DNA from 3 places in the Guptibacillus hwajinpoensis genome. Region 1 is predicted to be linked to each of the others. Evidence: riboswitches for the same ligand, from Rfam matches in the RefSeq annotation. Region 1 holds a riboswitch; each other region holds the start of a gene.

The links. A riboswitch is a leader RNA that binds a small molecule or an ion and turns the genes downstream of it on or off. The one in region 1 is predicted to bind thiamine pyrophosphate.
Region 2: another riboswitch for thiamine pyrophosphate. It lies ahead of thiC (phosphomethylpyrimidine synthase ThiC); the one in region 1 lies ahead of tenA (thiaminase II).
Region 3: another riboswitch for thiamine pyrophosphate. It lies ahead of ABFG93_RS00420 (3-oxoacyl-ACP reductase); the one in region 1 lies ahead of tenA (thiaminase II).

What each region holds. Positions count from the first base shown of each region.
Region 1 is NZ_CP156674.1:755,261-758,546, forward strand. It holds gene ABFG93_RS03880 (ABC transporter ATP-binding protein) at 1-599, opposite strand, end outside; gene ABFG93_RS03885 (ECF transporter S component) at 611-1,189, opposite strand; gene tenA (thiaminase II) at 1,186-1,878, opposite strand; TPP riboswitch at 2,014-2,116, opposite strand; gene ABFG93_RS03895 (histidine kinase N-terminal domain-containing protein) at 2,155-3,286, opposite strand, start outside.
Region 2 is NZ_CP156674.1:1,173,544-1,176,829, forward strand. It holds gene ABFG93_RS05905 (serine protease) at 1-127, opposite strand, end outside; gene thiC (phosphomethylpyrimidine synthase ThiC) at 149-1,933, opposite strand; TPP riboswitch at 2,073-2,187, opposite strand; gene ABFG93_RS05915 (GlsB/YeaQ/YmgE family stress response membrane protein) at 2,328-2,567, opposite strand; gene ABFG93_RS05920 (Bcr/CflA family efflux MFS transporter) at 2,564-3,286, opposite strand, start outside.
Region 3 is NZ_CP156674.1:83,963-87,248, forward strand. It holds gene ABFG93_RS00415 (LLM class flavin-dependent oxidoreductase) at 1-947, opposite strand, end outside; gene ABFG93_RS00420 (3-oxoacyl-ACP reductase) at 1,030-1,782, opposite strand; TPP riboswitch at 1,930-2,030, opposite strand; partial or broken gene ABFG93_RS00425 (helix-turn-helix domain-containing protein) at 2,156-2,544, opposite strand; gene ABFG93_RS00430 (DUF523 domain-containing protein) at 3,156-3,286, opposite strand, start outside.

The DNA.
Region 1 (3,286 bases):
ATCCGGTCGACAAAGTCAATCACCTCATCAATTTTATGCTCTACAATAATCATGGTTTGTTTCGCTTTAATTTCTTTTATGGTAGTCCAGACTTCTGTCGTTCCTTCTGGATCGAGTAGTGCTGTTGGTTCATCAAGGAAAATCATTTCAGGCTCGAGTGCAAGCATAGAAGCAATTGCGAGGCGCTGCTTCATCCCTTGCGAGAGCGTACTAATTTCAATATGGGGATCGTTAAACGAAAGACCCGCTTTCTTTAAATAGTGCTGAATAAGTCCCTTCATTTCAGACTGAGGCACTGCTCGATTCTCTAGCACAAACGCAATTTCTTCATCTACGTATGGCATACAAAATTGTGCATCGGGATCCTGGAAGACGACCCCAGTGGATTCGGGTATGATCGCTTCATCTGCCTTCATTGGTACTGGAACGGCATTCGGGATTAATCCTGACAGTATTTGAAGTAACGTCGATTTCCCGCATCCACTAGGTCCGAGAAATAGCACTTTCTCGCCTTGAGAGATATTAAGAGATAAATCCTCAAACAATAATGTTGGTACACCTGCATATTTTACGCGCAAATTCGTAACGCCTGCTTTCATACAATCACTCCTCAACGATCAAGCGCTTTATAGTCCTCGTCACTTGCTGGTCGAATCAGACTTGTAACGCCAGTCTTTTCCAATGCTTCAACTAGGAAGTAAGCTAGAATCCCAGCTAGCAGCAATCCTCCTAATAAACGAGCACCGATTAGTAATAATAAATTCCAGAGTGCAAGGTCCATAACGTAGCCATACGCCGCATCCATCACGAGCGATCCTACAGCTGCCGCAATACCGCCAAGCGCTGCTACAAATGCTGTATAGCGCTTGTAACCAAATAGGGCAAACATCAATTCCGTTCCGAGCCCCTGAACTACGCCATATAAAAGAACAGATAATCCGTACTCTGATCCAACTAAAAATTCACCAGAGGCAGCAGCAGTCTCTGCCAGGAGAGCTACACCTGGCTTACGAAGAAGAAGCATAGCTACCGTACCGGCAATAAACCACATTCCGTAAATGAGGTCGCCGATATGAAGCCCAAATGGTTTAAATACGTTGTAAACCGGGCCCCATAATTTATAAATAATGCCAAAGACAAGCGCAATTACGATTGTTATCAAAATATCGGACAATTTTAAGCGTTTCATGTTTTTACTCCCCTTCCTATTTCAACCGGCCACTGCTCAACAGTATAAGCCATTTCCCAGAACCCATATTCCAACTGACAGCTAATCATGAAATACTCCTTAATCCTTTTTAATTCATTCTCTGGTGCAGTTTCAGCCCATTTATCAAGCATTTTTCTTAGCTGATCGGTTACAGGCTCCATCGATTTTTCTCCGTAAAAAGTAATCCAATCATAAAAAGGATGGGTTTCATCAGGCTGGACTTCTTCCATTAAACGCTGTCCTATTTCAAGATACGTCCACGGGCATGGTAAGAGAGCCGCAACAATTTCACCGAGAGTTCCTGAATGTGCTGCCTCAAGCATATGCCTTGTGTAATGATGTGCGGTCGGAGCAAGTGGAAACCCATGAAGCTCCTCATAAGTTACTTCAGCAGCGCGACATAAGTTGTTATGTGGGTGAATTTCGCTATGGAGGACAAAGGAAATTTGCTCATTAAATAGCGCCATTTCTTCTCTTGTTTCACACTTTGAAACAGCCATACCATAGATTTTCATAAACGTGTTTAAATACTCAAAATCCTGCTTAACATAGTGAACAAGCTGATCCTTTTCTAATTCCCCAGCAGCTATCCCTCGTACGAAAGGATGATCAAAAATAGCCTCAAAAATCGGGGCAGCTTCCTCTCTTAGCTCTTGCGTAAATGACATATAAAAAACTCCTCTCCGCTTTTCATCCGCCTGATGAAGAGGGAAAGGAGAGTGAATGCGATCTCCGTCATTTTTGGTATCACCTTTTATATGTAAAGACATATAAAAGCCGCTCCAAAAATGGAGCGGCTGCGATTGCATCCGTCTCCACTTTCCTCCGCTGGCGCTAACCAGATCAGGTTCAAAGGGTCCAGGCAATCCTGTCTCAGTCACGTAAATGACTCCCCTAGTGGATATTAAAAAGCTTTTAATTCATGTAATATAGTTTATAAACTACTATGCTTTCCACTCATTGTCAACCATAACCGGAAGTTTGATAACAAAAGTCGTTTTGGTTTCATTTGACCGAACATTAATAAAACCCTTATGTTTTTCAATAATCTGCTTACATACCGATAAACCAAGTCCCGTTCCAAGATTCTTTGTACTAATGAAGGGATCGAATATGCGATCTATAAGATGAGTTGGTATCAACTTGCCATTATTAGTAATTTCAATGACTATTAGCTGACCATCGCATCTGCCATTGATTTCAATCAGACGGTTTTTCACAGGATTTTCATTCAATTCTTCAATAGAATTGATCATGATATTAAGGATAACCTGTTTTAACTGCTCTTCTACCCCATATACCATTAAATCCTGTTCAATGGTTGTTTTCACCTCAATCATTGATTCCAACAGCCTTGGGTAAAGAACTTCCGTTGTATAAGCTAGCAAGTCGCTTACATTTGCAGGTAACGGATTATCATCAATACCTCGCATTTTTGATAAATATAGAAATTGACTAACCTTTTTTTCAAGATTTTCCATTTCTCCATTGATAATTGCAAAGTAGTGTTGCCACATTTCTTTATTCATCGCTTGATTATGCTCAAGCAGCTTTAAAAATCCTTTAATAGAGGTTAACGGATTTCGAAATTCATGAGCGAAACTTGCTCCAAGCTGCCCAAGGATTGTTAATCGATCACTATGCATCTCCTGGATGAATTTATTTTTATCCTGAATGATGCTATCTTTAAGATTCGTGTACTCTGTCACGGAATGATACAAATACGCATTAAAGTATTTGTTTATGATTTCAAGGGCTTTCGAAAGCTCGTTTCGATTAAATTCTGATTGATTGAGAACCGAGATGACAACTGATCTTCCTGAATTAATATTGGCTACTAATTCTCCAATATTAACATTGGCCTCAATTCGCTCACTTGCAATTTTCTTTGTTAGTGTTTTAATCCAGCTTTCATCCTGATTACGAATATACTTTGTGATTAATTCTACTGTTCGTTTTCCATTTTTGATTATTTCTTCATAATAGGGATCATCCGGTGAAAGTCTCGCAATAGCAAGCCACCTATTTACAATTTCAGGCTGAAAACGTTCGAGAAACGTGGCAAGCTGCTCTTCA
Region 2 (3,286 bases), 420 kb from region 1:
TTTCAAAATTATGATTTCCTTTATAATGGTGATCACAATTATTTTGAATCCCTTTTAAACAATTCTCCAAAAAAGCAAGGTGATTTTTCGTTTGCTTAATTTCTTCTTCAATTTTTTGAACCTTCATACCTACTCCCTCCTCGGATAGTTATTGATAGATATCCCCACCAGATTTCTTGAACTCTTTAGCTTTCTTCTGCATCCCTTTTTCAATATCTTCTTTCGTAAAAAGTTCATTATCTTTTGCATAGTTACGAATATCCTGAGAAATTTTCATACTACAGAATTTTGGTCCACACATAGAACAAAAGTGTGCTGTTTTCGCTCCTTCAGCAGGTAATGTTTCATCATGGTACTCAATAGATCGTTCTGGATCCAAAGATAAGTTAAACTGATCTCTCCAACGAAATTCAAAACGTGCTTTTGACAAGGCGTCATCCCGCTCTTGGGCCCCAGGATGTCCTTTTGCTAGATCAGCGGCATGAGCCGCAATCTTATAAGTTATAACCCCTTCACGCACATCATCCTTATTGGGTAAGCCTAAATGTTCTTTTGGCGTTACATAACAAAGCATTGCAGTACCATACCAACCAATCATAGCTGCACCAATTGCAGATGTAATGTGATCATAACCAGGAGCTATATCAGTTGTAAGCGGTCCAAGTGTATAAAAGGGAGCTTCTTCGCACACTTCTAATTGTTTATCCATGTTTTCTTTAATAAGATGCATCGGCACATGACCAGGTCCTTCAACCATAACTTGAACATCGTGCTTCCATGCTATTTTTGTTAGTTCTCCAAGAGTCTCTAATTCAGCAAATTGAGCTTCATCATTTGCATCAGCAATAGAACCAGGACGTAACCCATCCCCCAGGGAGAAGGAAATATCATAGGTTTTCATAATTTCACAAATATCTTCAAAATGAGTATACAAAAAGCTTTCCTGGTGGTGATACAAGCACCATTGTGCCATAATTGAGCCACCTCGAGAAACAATACCAGTTAAACGTTTTGCAGTTAGCGGCACATATCGCAAAAGAACACCTGCATGGATTGTGAAGTAATCCACACCCTGCTCTGCTTGTTCTACCAAGGTATCTCGGTAAACCTCCCACGTAAGGTTCTCGGCAATACCATTGACTTTTTCTAATGCTTGATAAATTGGGACCGTACCCACCGGGACGGGCGAGTTTCGGATGATCCATTCTCGGGTTGTATGAATGTCTTTTCCAGTTGATAAATCCATTATATTATCTGCACCCCAACGTGTAGCCCAAGTCATTTTTTCTACTTCCTGTTCAATAGAGGATGATACAGCTGAGTTCCCAATATTCGCATTAATTTTGACGTGGAAATTACGACCTATAATCATAGGTTCGGTTTCAGGGTGATTAATATTGGAAGGGATAATCGCACGACCTTTTGCAACTTCATCACGTACAAACTCCGGTTCCATATTTTCCCTTAATGCGATAAATTCCATTTCAGGGGTGATCATTCCCTGTTTAGCATAATGAAGTTGTGAAACATTTCTTCCTTTTTTAGCACGCAATGGTTTACGCTTTAATCCAGGGAACACTTTGGTGTTTGCACGAGGATCACTTTCAACTTTATAACCATTATCTTCAGGCTTAATTTTGCGTCTTTCATATTCTTCAACATCGCCGCGTTCTTGAATCCACGATTTGCGAAGGACTGGAAGGCCATTAGTAATATCAACGGAATAATTGGGATCTGTATACGGCCCACTAGTGTCATACACCAGAACGGGAAGATTCTCCTCTTCTCCAAATGTCCCCGTTGTTGGACTTAACTCAATTTTACGTTTGGGTACTTTTATGTCAGGTCTTAAACCTGATATATATACTTTTTGACTACCTGCAAAACTAGACATGATGGAAATGTTTGCTCTGTTTAATGAAGATGTTGACATAATAATTCCCTCCTATTTTGGTATTAAAGGACGAGAACTAAATCACACCAACTAGAAAAGTGTATCGAAGCACATAAAAAAGCCGGGACCATAATAAATGGTTGGACCCGGCTAATATGTATACAGAAGTAGTGTTACATGATGGTTGCTCTAACTTCCCTACGCTGGTATGATCCAGATCAGGTCCAAAGAGTCAAGAAACTTCAATGCGTTTCCTTCTCAGCCCAGCTCATTGGGCTCCCCTAGCTATTTCTATTTAATTTGACTACATTATATATGATTATTGGAAAAAACCCAATACCTAACTGAAGATGACTCAATCATTTTTCCAACATACAATAATTTATCACGCAGTTTTTCACTAAATAACCCCTTTTAATTTTATAAATATTTATTAATCATTCCTTTTTTTACGAGTTTTCCCCATAATAAAGCTCACAATTATAACTAAGATGATTGAGCCGATAATAGCTGGGATAATCGCAAATCCACCAATCTTTGGTCCAAAGTTTCCAAAGACAAGTGTTCCTAACCATGCACCAACAAACCCAGCAATAATATTTCCGATAATACCTCCCGGAACATCACGACCGGTTATAGCGCCAGCTAGCCAACCTATAATGCCACCAATCACTTAGCTACTACTTTATTTTTACTCGTTAACGTAAAGAATGCGATCGCGCCGATGGAAGAGGTCGTAAATAAGGTGACACCCATTGGAACAGCTGTCGTTTCATCAAGTCCAACAAGTGGCGAAACCATTGAGCCGAATAATAACGGCAGCATTCCTAACACCGCACTAGCACTTCCTGCTCGGTGCCCCTGTTTTTCCATCGCAAGGGTAAATGTACTTGTAAGAACCATTCCCATCGCAGTCATGTAGATAAAAATCGGAATAACTAGCGTTGCAAGCGGTCCTTCTATGATTGTCATTAAGAGAAGAAACGACGTAGCCGTCACTGCCGTAATGACCGCAATCATGAGTAAACTTCTTTCATGCAGGATAGCGCTAAAGCGTCCGATCATGTAACTCCCCGAAATAATTGCTAGACCATTAATTCCAAATAGAATACTAAAAACTTGCGGAGACACGTCATAGATCCCCTGATACACAAAAGGTGTGCCAGACACATACGCAAAACTACCCCCGTGTACAAATCCAATCGTTATGGCATATCCAATAAATGACCGGTCTTTTAACAGACTTCCCATCGTCCGAATGGAATGGCCAATCGTGCTCGGCATGCGCTTTTCAGGAGGAAGTGTCTCCGGTAGTTTTAAAGCAATGACCATCACAATAATCAGTCCGAGAAAACCTAAGAAGTAAAATATCGTATTCCACGTTGCGAATGG
Region 3 (3,286 bases), 670 kb from region 1:
CAATTAGAACAGTCTTGTTGAATAAAGAAACTCAACTGTTTTAAAGCTGTTTCAAGAGGTAATTGCTCATCTAATGCTGCTTTTTTGGCTAAAGCTTCTTCATGAGTATGACCTACATAGGTTACTAAGCCTGGAAATACTTTAATATGTCTATTGCTGTCTTCGCTTTGTTTAACTTGTTCATCTAATTTTTTACGAAATTTTTTTGCTTGCTTTAAGTTCCACGACACTGAATAGACTGCATCGGCATATTTTGCGGCTAATGCAATGCCTTGTTTAGATGCCCCTGCTTGCATTGATACTGGTTTTCCTTGCGGACTTTTTGGCGTAGTGGATGGGCCATACACTTTAAAATAGGTACCATCGTGATTAAAAGGCTGAATGTTTGAAGGATTTATCAATGTTCTTTCTTCTCGATGATGTAGAAACTCATTACTGTCCCATGAAAGAAATAACTTATTCATTAAAGCAGCGAATTCATCTGCCTTCTCATAGCGTTTGTCAAGAGAAGGTAGTTCTTCCATACTATGATTTAACGCCTCTAAATCAGTCATTGACGTAACGAGATTCCAACCAACACGTCCTTTTGTAATATGGTCTAAACTTAATAGTTGTCGTGAAGCTGTGAAAGGATTAGAAAAAGTACTTGAAATTGTTGAAACTAATCCCACATGATTCGTCACTTGAGAAATAGCAGTTAAATTGACTAATGGATCAAACCAAAATGCTGGCATATCACTAGAATCTTTACCTTGAAATGATTGATTATCAGCAAAGAATACTGCGTCAAAGTAACCTTTTTCTGCTAACTGTGCTAAAGATTGGTAATAAGAAATGTCTCCAATACGTTCAACGCTTGAGTCAGGCATTAACCAAGCAGCTTGATGGTGTCCACAACCATACAGCAAAACACCTAAGTGTAGTTGTTTTTCTTTAGTTTTTGTCATTTGTTTACACCTCAAAATACATCATTATTAATTGTCTTGTATACTCCTTTTTTTGAAGGATTATCTATGGTAATTTAAGCTATTAGTTCATTGTCAAACCGCCATCTACTGTGAAATTTTGACCTGTAATACCGTTCGCATTTTCCGAAGATAAATAAGCGACCATATTGGCTACATCTTGAGGTGTGGTCACCTTCTTCAATGGCGTTGATTGAGCAATTAAATCGAATACTTCTGGTGTTGTAACAGCACTGGCGTCAGTCGTTTTTAATAATCCACCTGAAACTACATTCGCTTTTATACCATATAGTCCTAATTCAGAAGCGATATTACGTGTAAAACCTATTAATCCAGCTTTAGCTGTTGTATATTCGTGGTAGGGTACAACAGGATTTTGATATAAATTAGTACCTATACTTATAATACTTCCATTTTGTCGTTCAATAAATTGAGGTATGACGCTTTGAACTACATTAAATGCTGCTTTTAAAGTACCATCTAGTTGTTTTTGATAATCATCCCAAGTGAGTTCTGTGAAGGTTTTCTGTTTGTTTGGATCAAATTTGAAGTCTACTAATGCATTGTTGACTACAACATCTATTTGACCAAAATATTCCGTTGCTTTTTTTATCAATTTATCTACTTCTTTACGATTTGTTACATTAGCCTGAATTGCAATAGCATTCTCTTCACCAATCTCAGAAACGAGCTTCTCAGCAGCATCTTTGCTTTTATAGTAATTGATAACCACTTGAAATCCTTGTTGTGCCAATGTCTTTACAATAGTTGCTCCTAAACCTCTACTACTACCTGTTACTAATACTGTTCTAGTCATCATAACAACTCCTATATTTTTAATTTTGATGAAACTTAAATAATAAAATGATAGATAAAATAAAAAATACGCAACCTTCCCATAGGAAAGTTGCGTAAAAACAAATAACTACATATTAAGAATAAGGTACAATCGCTCTTTAAGTATGTATTAGAGTTTACACTTTCCTACGCTAGTTTCAGCTAGTTCAGGTTCAAAGGGTTTGAGCTAATACTCATCTCAGTTAAATAACACCCCTAGTGCATATATTTAAGTTATATTTAATGTTATAGTGTTAAGAAATTTATGTCAAGGAAATATGGCTAGTTAAAGTATTTCTATAACTTTGTTATTCTAAAATTAACATGTTATATCTTCTTTCATAACTAATCTATTGAATCTGCTTCCCCATTGGCTGTTCAGGAATGGTTTCATATTGCCTAACCATTACTTTTTTCTTAATCTGATAGATCTCAAGCATTTCTTTCACATATGTCTGACAGTACTTTCCCCAATCACCAAGTTAGGATAACGCTCCAGGAGCCAATCTCTGATTTGTGCTGCACTAAGGTGCGGATACTCTTCCAGCCAGGCAATAATCCAGTCTCGATAAGGGGCTAACTTTCTAGGGTTTCGATGAGGGCCTTCTAAAAGTTTTTTAGCCTCCTCAAATGTCATTTGTAAGTATTTATAGATCGTAGGTCGTGACACTTTAAGTTCTTTTGCGATTTGTGACTTTCTAAACTTTCGCTCATACAATTGATGAATCTGTACATACAACATAAATTTCTCCTCCAAAATCCTACCCCCCCAATAAAATAACAATTATTATTAGTTTACTAGAGTTTTAGATTGATGAAGCAAAAGTGTAAAATTCAGCCTAGGGAAAACTGTTAACTTCATTCTAGCGTTTACATCTACTTCTTTTTTCATTACTAGACCCATTAATCGAATAACTTAGAGTTTCTTTCACTTCCTAATAACCCCTTCTCTTTATTCCAGAAAATGGCCCTATAATGGAAGACGCAACATCAATCGCTTTTATTCTATACGTCATTCACGCTCATTCTAAAATCTTTCTTATTTTTCTTTTATCATTAAGATTTAAGACAATCTCATAACCCAAGGCAACTATTAAACCCGACCAAAAGATTATAGCCGATGAAAAGAAATCATCTGTAAAAATTAGATTATGAGTGTAGTTCACAAATAACAATATCAAATAGGTATAAAAGCCAACTATTGCTCCCTTTTTCCAATTTATCATTTGTCTATTAGTCATAGATTTAAATAAACTCAAAGTAGTTCCTCCAGGCAAAGGTTATTCTTGAATTGCTCCCTTTTCATGAAGATCATGAAGATAGGTACTAATATATTAATCGTTTAATTAAAAGTTAGTATGAGCCTTCAGCAAACTGCTTTTCTGAAATGACTCTTAATCCATTTCTTTTTAATAAAGCTGAAGTAACACCATTACCCAAAACCCTTTTACCGATGAATTCCCCATTATAGATCATAGAACTAC